DNA from 2 places in the Paenibacillus sp. CFBP13512 genome. Region 2 is predicted to be linked to the other one. Evidence: riboswitches for the same ligand, from Rfam matches in the RefSeq annotation. Region 2 holds a riboswitch; the other holds the start of a gene.
The links. Region 2 has a riboswitch for glycine ahead of sdaAB (L-serine ammonia-lyase, iron-sulfur-dependent subunit beta). Riboswitches for the same ligand answer to the same signal wherever they lie in the genome.

Region 1 (8,411 bases), on a different contig from region 2:
TAAGATCGGTAGTGTGGAGAAGACGATTACTGCCATTCGGATCGTGAGTGGTTGGATATCGGCTTCTTCGATACTGGTGTCTCCGATTCGACTTTGGGCGAGAATAACGATTTCGCGTAGCCACACTTGGACAGGCCATTTGTCGCTGTCGTTGATATATAGAATAGCGCTGAAGAAGCTATTCCAGTGAGCTACAGAGTAGAACAGTGCAAAGGTTGCCATTGCTGGTAAAGATAGTGGTAAGACGATACGGAAAAGGATCGATACGTCGTTACATCCATCAATCTTGGCGGCATCTTCCAGTCCGTCCGGAATCTGTTGGAAAAAGTTTTTGAGTACAATTAAGTTGAAAGCGCTAATCGCTCCGGGAATCATCAGCGACCATAATGTATCTGTTAAATGTAGTGAATTGACTACAAAGTACGTAGGAATCATTCCGCCACTGAATAACATGGTGAACAGTACACCGAGCATGATGTATTTTCTGCCTCGCAAATAAGGACGAGATAACGGGTATGCCATCAATGTCGTCAGTAGCAAGTTAATCAGTGTACCGAGTACCGTAATATAGATTGATACCCATAGACTGTTCAGCAGTGTAGACGTTGAGAAGATATAGCGATAAGCGGCAAGAGAGAATTCTTTGGGAAAAAGAATAAATCCTCCTTTAGCAACTTCGGCTGGGCTGGTAAACGATACAGCAGTGATATAGATAAAAGGTAATACCGTTACAATACCTAACAATAACAACAAGGTATGATTGGTATAATCAAATAACCGATTTCCTAATGTACGATCTTGTTTCATCATGTGGTCTCCTTTCGGACGATAGATACATTAATAAATGCCTTCTTCTCCGCATTTTTTGGCTAATTGATTAGCACCGACAACCAGTAGCAAACCGATCACAGATTTGAATAGTCCCACAGCGGCACTGTAACTGTATTGGGCTTGAGTCATCCCTTTGACGTACACATAAGTATCGAACACTTCCCCTACATCACGGTTTGTAGAAGTCAGCATTAAGAAAATCTGTTCGAATCCGGTATCCAAAAACGTTCCCAGACGCAAAATAAGTAAAATAATAATCGTACTGCGAATCGCCGGTAATGTGATATGCCATAACTGTCTCCAACGACTTGCTCCATCCATCCGGGCAGCTTCATATAACTGAGTATCTACACCTGACAAAGCCGCTAGAAAAATAATCGTTCCCCAACCGACTTCTTTCCATATTGATTGTGAAATAATCATCGTGCGGAACCAACCGGGTTCTAATAAAAATGCTATTTTTTGTCCGGTAATCGCAAAGATCAATTCGTTTAAAATACCGCCTTCTGTGGTAAAGATCATATAAAATACACCAACAACGACAACCCATGAGACAAAATGCGGTACATAGATTAACGTTTGGACGAACCGTTTAAATCGTTCCGTCACCACTTCATTAAGCATCAACGATACAATAATGGGTAAAGGAAAAAAGAAGATAATATTGTACAGTGCCAAGATCAGCGTATTGCGAAATAACATCCAAAATTGCGGTTCACTAAAAAAGCGTTCAAAATGCTTGAATCCTACCCAATTGCTTTCCCAGATTCCTCGGTAAGGAACATAATCTTGAAACGCCATCACAATTCCGTACATTGGTACATATTTAAAGACGACAAAATAAATAATTCCCGGCAACAACATAATGTACAACCAACGATTTTTGTAAAATTCTTTCCATGACATGTTCGCCTGACGTTCCTTTGTACGTATCCGTGTAGATGATTTGACCGATTTGGCTTCCATCCTTCACCCTCCTTGAAAGCGTTAACATTTGTATAGACTTATTGTCGCTTCCAGAAGAATAACAGGCTATCATCCAATTTTAGCTTTATATGTAAAAAAAGAAGCTAATCCTTACTGTATCAGGGTTTTAGCTTCTTTTTTGGGGAACACAGTAACCTTTTTTCAACCTCTATATATGCTGAATTCAACTCGTATTTACTCAAATCAACTTCCGACTGCGATGTTCTTCACGATATTTACCAGGAGTCGTTCCCACTATTTTACGAAAAATACGGATAAAGGCTGTCGTGTTACTGTAGCTTAATTTTTCTGCGATATCTGCAATTCGCCAATCGGTTGTTTCTAACCATTTTTTCGCTTGATTCATTCGATATTCAGCTACATAATCACTAAACTTAATACCTGTTTCTTTTTTAAAAACACGACTTAAATACACCGGATGAAAGTTAAGTTGTTCTGCACACATTTCCAATGACAAATCTTGTTCATATCGCTGTTGGATAATCTGAATCATCTGATCGGCAATATTGATATACTGTGACTCCGATTGGCTTTGTAAAAATTGCTGTAACGGCTCAAATAGTGCATGAGTGAACCAGTACCTGATTTCTTCTACCGTCTGTAGTTCAAGCAAGCGATGCAGCGATGCTTTTTTACCTAAGACTCCATTAACAGTTCCACCTTTTTGCTGTACCATCTCATATACACGAGCAGCCAATTGGGTTAGCAATACTGGATAATCGCGGAAATGTATTTCTTTGTCCATCACATGACGAATATATTCATCGAAATACAGTGGAGTCTGCTCATAATCTCCATTTTGCAGCGATTGGATAATACGATCTTCTAACTGTTTGAGCTGAGTATAGACTGCTACTTCCATAGGCGTACTATGATCAATATCTTCAAAATGAATAATCAATTTGTTGCCCAGACTCATTCGTTGCTTGAGTGCTTCTAGTCCTTCTCCATAGGCATCAGGTGCTCCTTGATAATGTTCGAATGGACGGCTGATCCCGATACTGACTGACAACGATAAATAGTCTTGAATTTGAGTACGTACACGCTCTGCTTGACTGTGATACCACGAAGTAGCATCTTCATTATCTGCGGGTTCGACCAGAATACTAACTTGAGATTGTTCGATCAATACCGGACTAAAGCGATGTTCTACCGAAATCAATTCAGACACCATATTATTAATAGCAAACAGTAACAGTTCTCGATCGGTTTCTTCATACCGTGTTCCTTGTACCGTATCGATCTGTAATACCAATACCGCCATAGAACGAACCGATTCAGGAAATCCATAGATCAGACGGCGACGTTCAAATTCATTAGCAGGAATCTGCCCGCTGATCAACTTAATCACTGATAATTCTCGCAATTGCGGAACCTGTTCCCGAATCTGCTCTTCCAACTCACGCCCTGTTAAGCGCATCCGCTCCACTTGTTCTCCAATATAAGCAAATTCATCTCGTCTTTTCACTGGCTTATGTTGATCTCCGGCTAATCCTTTTCGGTGACCTAACCATAATCGTCTATACCCTGTATCTGTGGATGGCTCTTCTGCCTTGAGCCGTCCAGTATAATCTACAGAGTCACTGGCACCTAATAACTGCATTAATTTAGACACAGGAGAATACATACGACGACTGCTGAGAAAAGCCAATAGTGCAGTTAACAATAACATCGCTACACAGACACTAATCGTTAATACTGCTATTTTTCTTGTCTGGGACGTAATCTGTCCTATAGATACGACAGACACATATACCCATCCGTTCAGTGTCGATGAAGAATAAGTCACTCCCACTTCTTCACCTTCACTTTTCCAATTAAAAAATCCTTGACGTTCCCCTTGATGAACATGAGCAAACACTTCATTTTGTAATCCAGGATATTGTGTACTCTGACCGTTATCTAGAAATTCTTGTTGGTATTGATCAAACACATATATTTGTCCCAAACGTGTACTGCTGGTGACCCAATTATCAATTTCATCATTGGCAATATCCAAGACTAACAATCCGCGTGGTTCACCGGTCGAAGGTAATAGTGGAATTTTGAACACCATACTGGTTACTTTTGTTTCCTTTTCAGGCGATCCTGAGTCCAATTCGTCTTCTGAGATCATATCTATATTTGACGTATATCCGTTATTCGCTATTGAAGTATCGGTTACCCAGAACATGCTATTTCGATTGTGTCGGTATGATCGAAGCACACTTTGATCTTCTGCATCAGATACTTGACTGAATGATGTTCCTGAGACTACCCAGTTATGCTCAAAGTTAATTAAACGTATTTGATCTAGCGATGTAATCGTTTGCAAATTATTAAATCCGGTCGTCAAATTACGTATTTTTTCAAAGTCTCCCGATTGCAAAGGTTGCTTCATCGTTTCCGTAACAAACGGCGAATTGACATATTGTACAGCAGACAACTGCAATGTTTTGAGTACTTGATCTACACGTAATTGAGTTTCATTTAATAATTGTGCATTACCGTCTTGCACTTTCTGCTCGACATCACCTGCCGCCAACGTATAAGAAAATATCCCGATTACCAGTACAGGTAACGATCCCAATATCACCATAATCAGAAATAAACGATATAGATATTTAGACAACAATCTCCCCTCCAGAGGTAATCATCAATAAAATAGGTATGTTGTACATGTCGCAGTGTACATTCATTATTAGATCTATGTAAAAAAATTCTATTTTTGCTTTATTTAATCATTCTATCGTATTATGCAGATTCCTCCAACCTAAAATAAAAAAGAATGTCGTTATTGTGCACTTTAATTACCTGTATCAAAAATATACATAACAAAAAAAGACTGATCCCCATCTAGGTTTTCAGTCTTGTTCTTGTTACAATACATATAAATAGATTTTATATCCTTCTTTTGTATAGATTTACAGTGTATGAGTTAGTCTTGGGCGTGTTCAGCATAAGCTTCTGCACTCAAAAGGCTTGATAATGCACTATCTAGGTCACCACTGACTTTAACTTCAACCATCCAGCCACGTCCGTAAGGATCAGAGTTCACCAGTTCAGGTTCTGTTTCCAATTCAGGATTAAAATTAGTGATCGTACCTGTCACCGGGCTAAAAAGATCAGATACTGTTTTGACCGATTCAATCGTGCCGATCACAGCTTCAGAAGCAACTTCTGCACCTGCTTGTGGCAATTCAACAAATACGATATCTCCTAGCTGATGTTGAGCAAAATCAGTAATACCGATACGAACCGTATCATCACTAATACGCTCTACCCATTCATGTTCTGCACTATACAGCAATTGATCTTTAATCTCACTCATTTTTCATTCCTCCGGTTCATGGTTGTAATGTCTTCATGCACACAAGCGTATAGCAAGGCAGATTATACTGTCAATACTCTTGACATTGCTTTTTGAATCAAGTATTAATATAATATACATACATTCATCACTGTTTCAATACTTAATGTTCGGAAATACATAACATCATATGTAGCGAATGAAAGTACAGGGAGAGACTGTTCAGAACCATGACAGCGCCGAAGGAGTAAGCCAGTAATGGTGAATCTCTCAGGTAAAAGGGACCTGTACCGGACGCAGCTCTGGAGAGAATTGGCATCATTCGGTCACCGACGAATATCCGAATGATAACAACCAATCACCCAAGGGGAAACTTGTTGCTTATAAGCTATTGAGCACAAGGTAACTCTCAGGTATCAAGGACAGGGAGAAAAAGAAATATTTCAGGTATAGTACCTGCTTATTTCCTTTTCTCTCTGTCTTTTTTGTTGAGCTTTTTCGGATGATTTTATTCTTTTTTCACAAAAAATGATATATGCGATTTTTCGCTACAAACTAATTCGATGAGGTGACGATCATGACAACAGAACTGAAGCGTACGCCGATTTTTCCTCTTTATGCTCAATCCGGTTCCCCACGCTGTATCGATTTTGGCGGTTGGGAATTGCCTGTTCAATTTACAGGAATTCAAAAAGAACATGAAGCGGTTCGTGAACAAGCTGGATTATTTGATGTTTCTCATATGGGTGAAGTGATCATTTCAGGTGAAGGTTCCCTTGCCTATTTGCAACAATTATTAACTAACGATGCTTCTCGCTTGCAAGATGGACAAGCCCAATATACATTAATGTGCTATCCAACAGGTGGTGTAGTCGATGATCTACTGGTATATCGTCTGGGCGAAGAACATTATATGCTCGTGATCAATGCCTCGAATATTGATAAAGATATCGATTGGATGAAGCAGTCTTTGCCTGCCAATGTCACTCTTGAGAACATTTCAGAACAAACCGCTTTAATTGCTTTACAAGGTCCTCAAGCGGTTGCTATTTTACAAGCGGCTACACAAAGCGATCGTTATGCTGAACTGGCAGGATTTTCTTTTATCGAAAAAGCTGAGATTTTTGGTGTTCATGCGCTCATCTCTCGTACAGGTTACACCGGTGAAGATGGTTATGAACTATATGTATCTGCAACAGATGCTCCTCTCATCTGGGAAAAGCTATTGCAAGCAGGTGAACCGCTTGGCTTGATTCCTTGTGGACTGGGTGCACGGGATACGCTTCGCTTTGAAGCTCGTCTTCCTCTGTATGGTCAAGAGCTGTCAGCAGATATTTCTCCACTCGAAGCGGGACTTGGCTATTTTGTAAAGTTAGACAAAGAACATTTCACAGGCAAAGAGGCTCTAGTCGCGCAAAAAGAAAAAGGATTGTCTCGTAAATTAGTGGGTGTAGAAATGATCGACCGTGGTATTCCTCGCCCACACTATCCTGTCTACCAGAACGGTCGACAAATCGGCGAAGTGACGACAGGAACTCAATCTCCTACACTTAAGCGTAATCTTGGACTTGCTTTAATTGAAGCTGACAGTGCTGCTCTAGGAACACCGATAGAACTTGAGATTCGCGGTAAAATGCTCAAAGCTGAAGTGGTGAAGGCACCTTTCTACAAACGAGCATCTTCTGTCACTAAATAAAATTACAAGGCGACTGATATGTTGCCCCAAAGGAGTCTACCTTTATGAAATCGCATCGTTATATTCCAATGACCCCACAGAATGAAGCAGAGATGTTAGAGGTTGTTGGTGCTTCTTCGATAGAGGATTTATTTACAGATATTCCGGCATCCCTTCGTTATCAAGGCACTATGCCTATGTCTGAAATGCTGGATGAATATACACTGACTCGTCATATGTCTAGTCTTGCAGGGCAAAATGCAGATACAGATCGGTACACTAGCTTTCTGGGTGCAGGATTGTATGATCACCATTTGCCATCTGTGATTAATCATGTAATTTCTCGTTCTGAATTTTATACAGCGTATACTCCATATCAACCAGAGATCAGTCAAGGTGAATTACAAGCGATCTTTGAATTTCAGTCCTATATCTGTGAACTGACAGGAATGGCTGTAGCCAATGCAAGTATGTATGATGGCGCAACAGCACTTGCCGAAGCAGCTTCCCTTGCAGCATCAGCTACAGGACGCAAAAAGATTATTGCTCTTTCTACGATCCATCCTGAATCACGCGGAGTCGTTCGTAGTTATGCTCGTGGTCTTAATCTGGATGTAGTTGAAGTGCCTTATGGCGATGGAGTCACAGATATTGGGGTGCTCACTGAAGCGATTGATGAGCAGACCGCTGTTGTACTTGTCCAATCCCCTAACTTTTTCGGTGGTATTGAAGCGATTCAAGCAGTTGCCGATCTTGCTCATGCCAAAGGTGCTTTATTGGTAGTGAGTACGAATCCTATTTCACTGGGACTACTCGAATCTCCTGGTAAACTTGGAGCTGATATCGTTGTTGGTGATGCACAGCCGCTTGGCATTTCGATGTCGCTTGGTGGGCCAACTTGTGGATTCTTCGCTGTGGCTCAACCGCTTATGCGTCGTATGCCCGGACGAATCGTAGGTCAGACCAAAGATATTGATGGTAAACGTGGTTTTGTATTGACGTTGCAGACTCGTGAGCAACATATCCGTCGTGACAAAGCGACATCAAATATTTGTTCCAATCAGGCATTGCTTGCGCTGTGTGCATCGGTATATCTATCTGTCATGGGTAGACAAGGTATGGTGGATGTAGCTGATCTGAATGTGCAAAAAGCTCATTATGCTGCTCAAACTTTATCTTCTATCCCTAATGTCAAATTAGCATTCCAATCTCCTTTTTTCAATGAATTTGTACTGGCTTTACCAGAAGGCACTTCAGTCGCTGATGTTAATACTCAACTGTTAGCTAAAGGCATGATTGGTGGTTATGATCTAAGCCTATCTTATCCTGAATTGTCCGGTCATATCTTGTTCGCAGTCACAGAGAAACGTACCAAAGCAGAGATAGATCTATTGGCAACTGAACTGGAGGCAATCCTATGACAAACGAAACTGTAGTCCATGAGACCGTTACTTCTGTACAAGGCGCTGTTGTTACTGAAAAAGCTTTGATTTTTGAATTGAGTCAACCGGGTCGAATCGGTTATTCTTTACCGGATTGCGATGTTCCTCGTGTCGAAGTCTCTCAATTGATTCCACAAGAAATGCTTCGTAAAGAAGAACCTGCTTTACCTGAAGTGTACGAAGTCGA
Region 2 (8,411 bases):
TCATCAGATGAAGATTACAGAATTTAACCCTGCGGCAGAGCAGATGTTCAAGTACAGTCGTGAACAGGTCATTGGCAGGCCTTTATCAGATCTATTGGTTATCGACACAAGTCAGCAGGAAGACTCCAATCATTCTATTACAGCGATACGCTCGGATGATACGCCTTTTCAGGTGGAGCTGACACGTAGTGAAATTTTGGCAGAAGAATCTTCTTTTCAGACTTTCTTTGTACATGATTTAACCCAGCAGGAAAAAGAACGTGCACAGCGCAATGAGCATGAACGTCAATTAGAAGCACTTAATGATCGCTTGCGAGAAGAGCAGGGTGTAGCTGAAAAGCAGAAAAGTATTACAGGGAATCTACTTGAATCGGTACAAGAAGGTATTGTGATGTGTGATTCAAAAGGAATCATTTCTTTTATCAATCCTACCATGTTATCGCTATTCAAAATCAAAGATTATACCGGCTACTCGGTACAGCAATTGTTACATCATATTGAAGATCAACTGATTGAAGGTACAGCATCATGGATTGAAAAGTTAGAACAATTCTTAAATGGTGAACCTCATTGGAATCAAGGCGAGCTTGTATTGCTGAAAAATGAAAAGATTTTATCGCTTTATGTCACTCCAGTGACCGATACCGTCCAACAGATTGAACATGGTGTTATTCTTGTTTTTCGGGATCGTACAGAAGAAGAACAGGTCAAACAAATGCAAAATGAGTTAATTAGTGTTGTTTCTCATGAGTTGCGTACTCCTCTGTCAGCGATGATGGGATATATCGAAATGTTAATGATCTATCAGGATATGTCGATTGAGAAAAGACATACTTTTATAGAAACGATTCATCAAGAAGGGCAACGATTGTCTCATTTGTTAGATGATTTCCTCGATATTCAGCGCATCGAAGCAGATCATGCCGAATATCATATGACGTATATTCCTCTGTATGAACTGTTACAAGGAATCTGTCATCAATGGAATCCAGATTCGAGAGATCGTATTATTCTTCATCATGAAGGGGTCGATGAAGTCTTTATTACCGGTGATCATCATCGTTTAATTCAAGTTTTTCAGAATCTAATCAGCAATGCGCTTAAATATTCATCTGCTGAATCGCTTGTTCATATTGTGATTGAAGAATTACCTCATCAGATTCGTGTATCTATAGAAGATTCAGGAATAGGTATTCCTGTTGAAGATCAAGCTCGTATTTTCCAAAAATTTTTCCGAGCAAGTTCTGCGTCTGAACATCAAATCAAAGGAACGGGGCTTGGATTATATATTACGCAACGAATTGTTAACGATCATAAGGGTGAATTAAGTTTTGTATCGAGACCGAATGAAGGTTCTGTCTTTTCTGTTCTTTTACCGAAGCCCAAAAAGAATGATTCTGCACATTCTATCGAATAATACGTTATCATCTGTTTCATTGTTCTGTCTGCTAGGGTACTTACAATAGGAAAACAGATAACGTTGTGAGTATCAAAAAACAGTTATCTAGTACAAACACATTCTGAAATATGGAGGCTTATCCACATGGCAGAAACAAAATTAGTAGGTAAAGTAGCAGCAGTAACAGGTGGCGGATCAGGAATAGGTAAAGCATCAGCGATACGATTTGCAGCAGAAGGTGCTGTTGTATATATGTTAGATCGTACGCCTGAAAATGCAGAAGAAACCAAAGCCGAAATTGAAAAAGCTGGCGGAAAAGCATATGTGATTGAGTGCGATATTTCCAAACCAGAAATGATTGAAAGTGCTATGAAACAAGTAGTGGCTGAAGCAGGTCAGTTGGATATTGTATTTGCGAATGCAGGAATCAATGGTAGCAAAGCCCCTATCGAAACATTAGAAATAGATGATTGGAATCAAACGGTAGAGATTAATTTACGAGGCACATTTGCAACTGTAAAATACGCTATCCCTCATTTGAAAGAAAAGGGCGGTAGTATTATTATTACAAGTTCAATTAATGGTAATCGTGTATTCTCTAATGTAGGATTCTCTGCATATGCTTCAACCAAAGCAGCACAAGTAGCATTTATGAAAATGGCGGCGCTAGAACTTGCACGCTATAAAATCAGAGTTAATGCGGTCTGTCCGGGAGCGATCGATACCGAAATCGACGACAATACGTATCCAAGTGACGATCTAAAAGAAGTCGAAATTCCAATGGAATTCCCAGAAGGCGATCATCCGCTTAAAGGCGAACCTGGTAAAATCGAAGAAGTGGCTAATCTAGTGCTATTCTTGGCTTCTAGTGAAGCTTCACATGTAACAGGTACAGAGATATTTGTAGATGGCGCAGAATCGTTATTACGAGGATAGTTGTATCTACAAGTATAGATAGATAAATGATACTATGCTAGTCCTATCAAAGTCCTTTTTCGAGCATATCGGGAAAGGACTTTGTTGTCTTTATGCACAAAAGTATCCTTTTTCAAATCAATCAATTGACAGTGTCAGGTGTGCTGAATTAAGCTAAAGGTATCGAACGTATTCACGTGATTTAACTAATAACGAACCATTCAAATAAATAACTGCACATGAAGATAGAGGGAGAGTCTGTGGATGTATGTGATCCACCACCGAAGGAGCAAGTTAATCATTTGGCGATGATTGATTAATCTCTCAGGTACCCGAACCGCTATCGGATGCAACTCTGGAGAGAGCATACCAGCCACCCAAGGAGTACAACCGATACGATTCGGTCCAAACTCTCAGGTAACGAGGACAGAGGAATAAGCCACGCGCGGGCTATTCCCTGTCTTTTTTTGTGCGCGCATATTTTGGTGATAAGGGAGAAGAGGAATTTATGCGTTTTAAAAATGTATTCAATATTATAGGGCCGGCGATGGTAGGACCGTCTAGTTCACATACAGCAGGAGCAGCTCGCCTAGGAAGAGCTGCTCGTCATTTTTTAGGAGCATGCCCTGAGCATGTAAAGATTGTTTTGTATGGTTCGTTTGCAGAAACGTACTGGGGACATGGTACAGATCTAGCACTTGTCGGTGGTCTGCTTGATTATGATACCGATGATGATCGCTTACCAGATGCAGCAGAAGAAGCCGATCGTCAAGGGATAACGATTTCTTTTGATAAAGGCACAGGCAATTATCCGCATCCTAACTTTGTGCGAATTATTGTACAGCATGGAACAGAAACAGCTGAAGTAGCAGGTGCTTCGATCGGTGGCGGAAATATTGAGATTCATGAATTAAATGGATTCGATGTACGAGGCTCTGGTCAGTATCCGATGCTTGCTGTAGAACACACGGATAGTAAAGGTGTACTGGCTGATATTACACGCACACTTAGTGATGCGGAACTCAATATTGGATTTATGGATGTGGATCGCAAAGCTCGTAGCGGTGAAGCGATGACTGTTATCGAATTGGATACTGCGCCTGATCCGCATGTGTTGAATCGTATTTTACAATTGCCTTATGTAACTCGTGCGGCTGTTATAGACTTGAAGTAAATGAAAGACAAAGGAGAGTATAGAATATGCAATTTCGCACGTTAAAAGATATTGTTCGGTTATGTGAAGAACGTTCACTCACGATTGCGGAACTGATGATTGAAGAACAAGTAAAAGAAACAGGGGTTAGTGAACCTGAAGTGATCCAGCAGATGGCAGATTACTATCAAGTGATGAAAGAAGCAGTACACCGCGGAATTACAGAAGATACCGTTTCACGAAGCGGTCTAACGGGCGGAGATGCACGCCGTGTGCATGAGTATATGTTAAGTGGAGAAACTTCTTCAGGCAGTGATGCTACTCGTGCGATGGCGTATGCGCTAGCTGTATCTGAAGTCAATGCTTCGATGGGTCGTATTATTGCTACACCAACCGCAGGCTCATGTGGCATTATTCCTGGCGTATTTGTCAGTTCGCAAGAACGTTTTGGATGGGATGATGCTCATATGGTTCTAGGACTATTTGCAGCAGGAGCGATCGGTTATGTGATTGCCAACAATTCTTCGATTTCAGGCGCAGAAGGTGGATGTCAGGCAGAAGTCGGTTCAGCAATTGGGATGGCAGCAGGAGCGATGGTCGAGATGCGTAAAGGTACACCCGAGCAAGCTATGCATGCTGTAGGATTGGCTCTCAAAAATACACTGGGATTAATCTGTGATCCGGTCGCTGGACTTGTCGAAATTCCTTGTATTGTTCGTAACGGATTAGGTGCAGTGAATGCGTTAGCAGCGGCAGATATGGGACTTGCTGGAGTGCGTAGCGCTATTCCATCAGATGAAGTGGTCGATGTGATGTTACAAGTCGGACGTTCTATGCCAAGTGAGCATCGTGAGACGGCCCGCGGAGGATTAGCACAGACACCAACCGGACGCAAAATTACTGAAGAATTAAGACGTAGAAGACAAGAAAATAAAAATTAACTTCCTCGCATGAACTATTTGAAGGGAAATGAAGAAAGTCGTTTATAATAAAACGACTTTTTTCGATTTTTCTTCAAACCTTTCCTTAATATTCCGATAAATTGTTGTATAATTCGATATATACGTAAATAAATTAGTAGTATAGTTACTCAACTTTTACCCTAGATTAAATATATTTACTTACTTAGATGGGTCTAAAGTATTAATTTAATTTCAAATTATAGGTTCATAAGATGTGTTTGGAGGTGAATACAACGTTATAGCTTGTTTGAGATAGAACAGGTTATAACTAATTATATGATATCCAAAGCGGGGTCAACACATATGAAGCAATATATAGCTTGTTTGTTGATTGTATTGCTGTTCTGTACTAATGCCACCGATATATCAGCGATGAGCAAAGAAGCCTTTACAGATATTAGACAATCTTATGCTGTTGATGCTATTACGTCATTGTCAGCACAAGGAGTCATTACAGGCTATCAGGATGGCAGCTTTCAGCCGAGACGCTCTATTTCTAGACAAGAATGGGCAAGTGTATTTGTTAAAAGCTTAAATTGGACATCAGAACCTGGAACGGTACTCCCTTTTACCGATGTATCACCTTGGGCAGTTCCTTATGTTAGTGCTTTATATCAGTATGATATTACCAAAGGAATCAGTGCTACCGAATTCGGTGTAAAGCAACCGATTAGTCGTCAAGATGTCGCTGTCTGGTACGCTCGTTATCTTGGCTTAACTGATCAGCAACAGGTGACGAATGTATCGACATTTGAAGATCAAGCCGATATTTCAGATTATGCGAAATCTAGTGTGTGGTTAATGGAGCAATTAGGACTGATGCAAGGCAATGAGCAACATCATTTTGCGCCCAAGCAACCTGTACAACGTCAAGCGGCTATTTTGGTAGCCTATCGGGTACTGCAATCAGGGGATAACTTACAGGAGCGTGCACAGCAATTGTTAGCAAGCCGCTCTACAGAGGCAACTCCACCTGTACTGACTCCCGAGCGTCCACCTGTAATAATAGAAAAAGATCATTCTGAACCAACGTCTGGATCAAATTCTGTAGATAGTACGCCTGAACTTACAGGGAGCCGGGCAAATCCTAAAGACAAAGACCATGATCGCAACAACCCTAGTCCTGATCCAGAAGTGCCTGTGCCGCCCGTCGCACCTCCTGTGTTGCCTCCAGTGGAATCTTCATTTGTATTTGATCGGGTGAATATAGAAGCGCCTGTACTGTGGAATGATCCTGCAACATATAGTGCATATCGACTGTCGTTTTATTTCTGGTATCAGGGTCAGAAGATTGCTTTACCTGAACGAGTCTCATCCGATCTGACATACCAATTCGAAGATCCATTAAATATATTTGATACACAGGGCAAAATTATTCATCCTGAACATATTCCAGCCACAGGCGGATTAATTCCTGTTCAACTTCATATTGTCTCACCACAAGCGAAGCTTGATCTTAAGATCGAGACCATGATAATGGTGACAATCAAAGCACCACCAGTGACACCACCTGTTGAAGAACCGGAATACAAGCCAGATTATGTGATTCGTTCTGTCTATCTGGACACATATACGTTAGATCAATCGGTATCGATTAAGCCAGATTCATGGCGTATCCGGTATGTGCTCCAAGATGTATATGGTCAACCGATTGCTTCTGAACATTTGCCAGCCGATCTTCATATTCGATTTGAAAATAATACGGGTATTATTGATGAGCAAGGACGGATTATCAATGTGCATAATATTCCACCGATAGGTAGCACGATTCCTGTCCAAATCAGTGTGACATCACCTTCGACTAGTGTATATCTCCATAAAGAATTTGAGTTGAACGTAGTGGCTGGTGAGCGTAGAAAACAATATTTTGCAGTATCCGTGATGTTAGAAGGTGGATCAGGTTCATCAACTACCCTAGCTGAAATGCAGCAGATGCGAAGTATGCTTGCTCAGATTGATCCGAATGTACATCTGACATGGGCAATCGATAACAATTTTGTTTTTCAAGAAAGCAATCGTCCTCAATTGCATCAAGTCTTACAGTATGTTGATCTGTATGGAGATGAAGTCGGTATTTTGTCTGGTTATCCGAACAATCACTATACGTTAGCACAGTGGGGCAATGAGATGAATGAGTGGTTGTATATGTATCGCTATAATGCTATGAATACATTGCATGAATCAGGTACAGTCGGACAACCATCGGTATTTGAAAGTATTCCAGCGGCATATCGTCCAACTTCATTATCTAGCTTTGCTGTCAATCCCGAGCAAGTGACATGGCTCAAAGATCATTTTGAGATTACATCCTATATGGGCTGGGCAGCGACGCAATATAATGTAAATCAATTATTTGGAGAAGGTTCGCCATTGATGCCTTACTGGTCGAATGAGCATAATCCATTGGTGCCTGCACAGGGAAGTTTAGATAATAGTGGAGCCGTCTTTATGAATCCAGTAACAATCGATCCTATCGGTTCACGTTATGTAGAAAAGTCTTCCCGGTGGACGATTCATCCGGGTGATCCGTATGTCAAAGACTCTAATGCTGAACCGCAATTGTATACTGCGCAGCAATATGTCGATAATCCTTATCAAATGATGAACACCGTTAACTATCTATCTATTGTGATTGATACAAACTGGGTGTTACGTCATGATAATTTGCTAAATGGATGGAAAGACTTTGTTGATCATTTTCCAGCAGGACGTAATGTGCATATTGTAGGGATCAATGAACTTGGGCAAACGTATCGAACGAAGTCAGGTTCTACCAATGCTCAAGCTCAATTTACATTGATGTTCAGAGGTTCCGGTTATACGACGGCACTAGATGGTAATAATTCTCCAGCTGATACTCGTTATTTATGGACAGAGAATCAATATCAGCGTCTAATTTTGCGCAAGCACGATGGAGATCAAGCATGGTCAGTGATTGATTTTACTGATTATACAAAAACGCCTGTTCCGCAGACCCCATATGCTTTTGACAGTCATACTGAAGTTAGTTATGTGACTGGACGTAATTATAAGATTGCGCCTAACGCACCGTTAACATCAGCTGAGATTCAGCGGATTCAAGAACGATTGCAACAGATTCATTTCACCGAAGATGTAGATTATCAGTAAAATAGTATAGCAAAAAGCATTCCTAGATCATTAGGGATGCTTTTTTTGATAGATCCTTGTCTATGGTTGACGATACCATCTAAAAGGAAGAAGATAGAAGGATATTTTGGTGAAATAGGGTATTGAAAAGGAGCCGATCATATTGAATATTCAGCCTCATATCTCAGATCATGCCTATAAACTTAAAGGTATTACAGAGTTATTTCAAACAGTATTAGAAGATAATCTAGTCGGTATTTATCTACATGGTTCTTTGGCGATGGGTGAGTTCAATCCTGAACAGAGTGATATTGATTTGTTAATTGTGGTACAAGATGCAATCAGTCAGCAATTGAAATTAGATATCGCTCAAAAACTTCTAATAGTAGAAGAAGATTTAATATACGGCAACGGGCTCGAGTTGAGTATATTATTGCAAAAAGATATAAATCCTTTTGTATACCCGACTCCATTTGAATTCCATTATTCAGCCCATCACCGCGAAAAGTATCGTACAGATACGCATTATATTTGCGGAGGGGATACAGATACCGATATAGCAGCTCATATTTTTGTTACATATCAGCGAGGTCTAACCTTATATGGTAAACAGATCTCCGCAGTATTTGCGCCAATCGACCCTCATTTGTATATTCAATCACTTTTGTTAGATATAGAACATGTATCTACAGATATAATAGATTCACCTGTATATTACACACTTAATTTGTGTCGGATCTTGCTGTTTCTTCAAGAACATATGGTGTCATCGAAAAAAGAAGGAGGGGAATGGGGAATCTCTGCATTGCCTTCTACCTACTCTGAGCTTATTCGTGCTTGCCTTGATATGTATAGTGGCAGTATAGATGATCCA

Region 1: linked by a shared signal. The riboswitch ahead of gcvT (glycine cleavage system aminomethyltransferase GcvT) and the one ahead of sdaAB (L-serine ammonia-lyase, iron-sulfur-dependent subunit beta) in region 2 are both predicted to bind glycine.

The regions. Positions count from the first base shown of each region.
Region 1 covers NZ_QGAD01000007.1:80,433-88,843, reverse strand. Annotated here, with positions in the region: gene PaeCFBP13512_RS12110 (carbohydrate ABC transporter permease) at 1-807, opposite strand, end outside; gene PaeCFBP13512_RS12105 (ABC transporter permease) at 838-1,737, opposite strand; gene PaeCFBP13512_RS12100 (helix-turn-helix domain-containing protein) at 1,997-4,429, opposite strand; gene gcvH (glycine cleavage system protein GcvH) at 4,736-5,128, opposite strand; glycine riboswitch at 5,307-5,404, shown strand; gene gcvT (glycine cleavage system aminomethyltransferase GcvT) at 5,685-6,803, shown strand; gene gcvPA (aminomethyl-transferring glycine dehydrogenase subunit GcvPA) at 6,848-8,203, shown strand; gene gcvPB (aminomethyl-transferring glycine dehydrogenase subunit GcvPB) at 8,200-8,411, shown strand, end outside.
Region 2 covers NZ_QGAD01000001.1:532,787-541,197, reverse strand. Annotated here, with positions in the region: gene PaeCFBP13512_RS02340 (PAS domain-containing sensor histidine kinase) at 1-1,417, shown strand, start outside; gene PaeCFBP13512_RS02335 (SDR family oxidoreductase) at 1,544-2,335, shown strand; glycine riboswitch at 2,554-2,664, shown strand; glycine riboswitch at 2,668-2,746, shown strand; gene sdaAB (L-serine ammonia-lyase, iron-sulfur-dependent subunit beta) at 2,823-3,488, shown strand; gene sdaAA (L-serine ammonia-lyase, iron-sulfur-dependent, subunit alpha) at 3,515-4,408, shown strand; gene PaeCFBP13512_RS02320 (S-layer homology domain-containing protein) at 4,733-7,558, shown strand; gene PaeCFBP13512_RS02315 (aminoglycoside adenylyltransferase domain-containing protein) at 7,701-8,411, shown strand, end outside.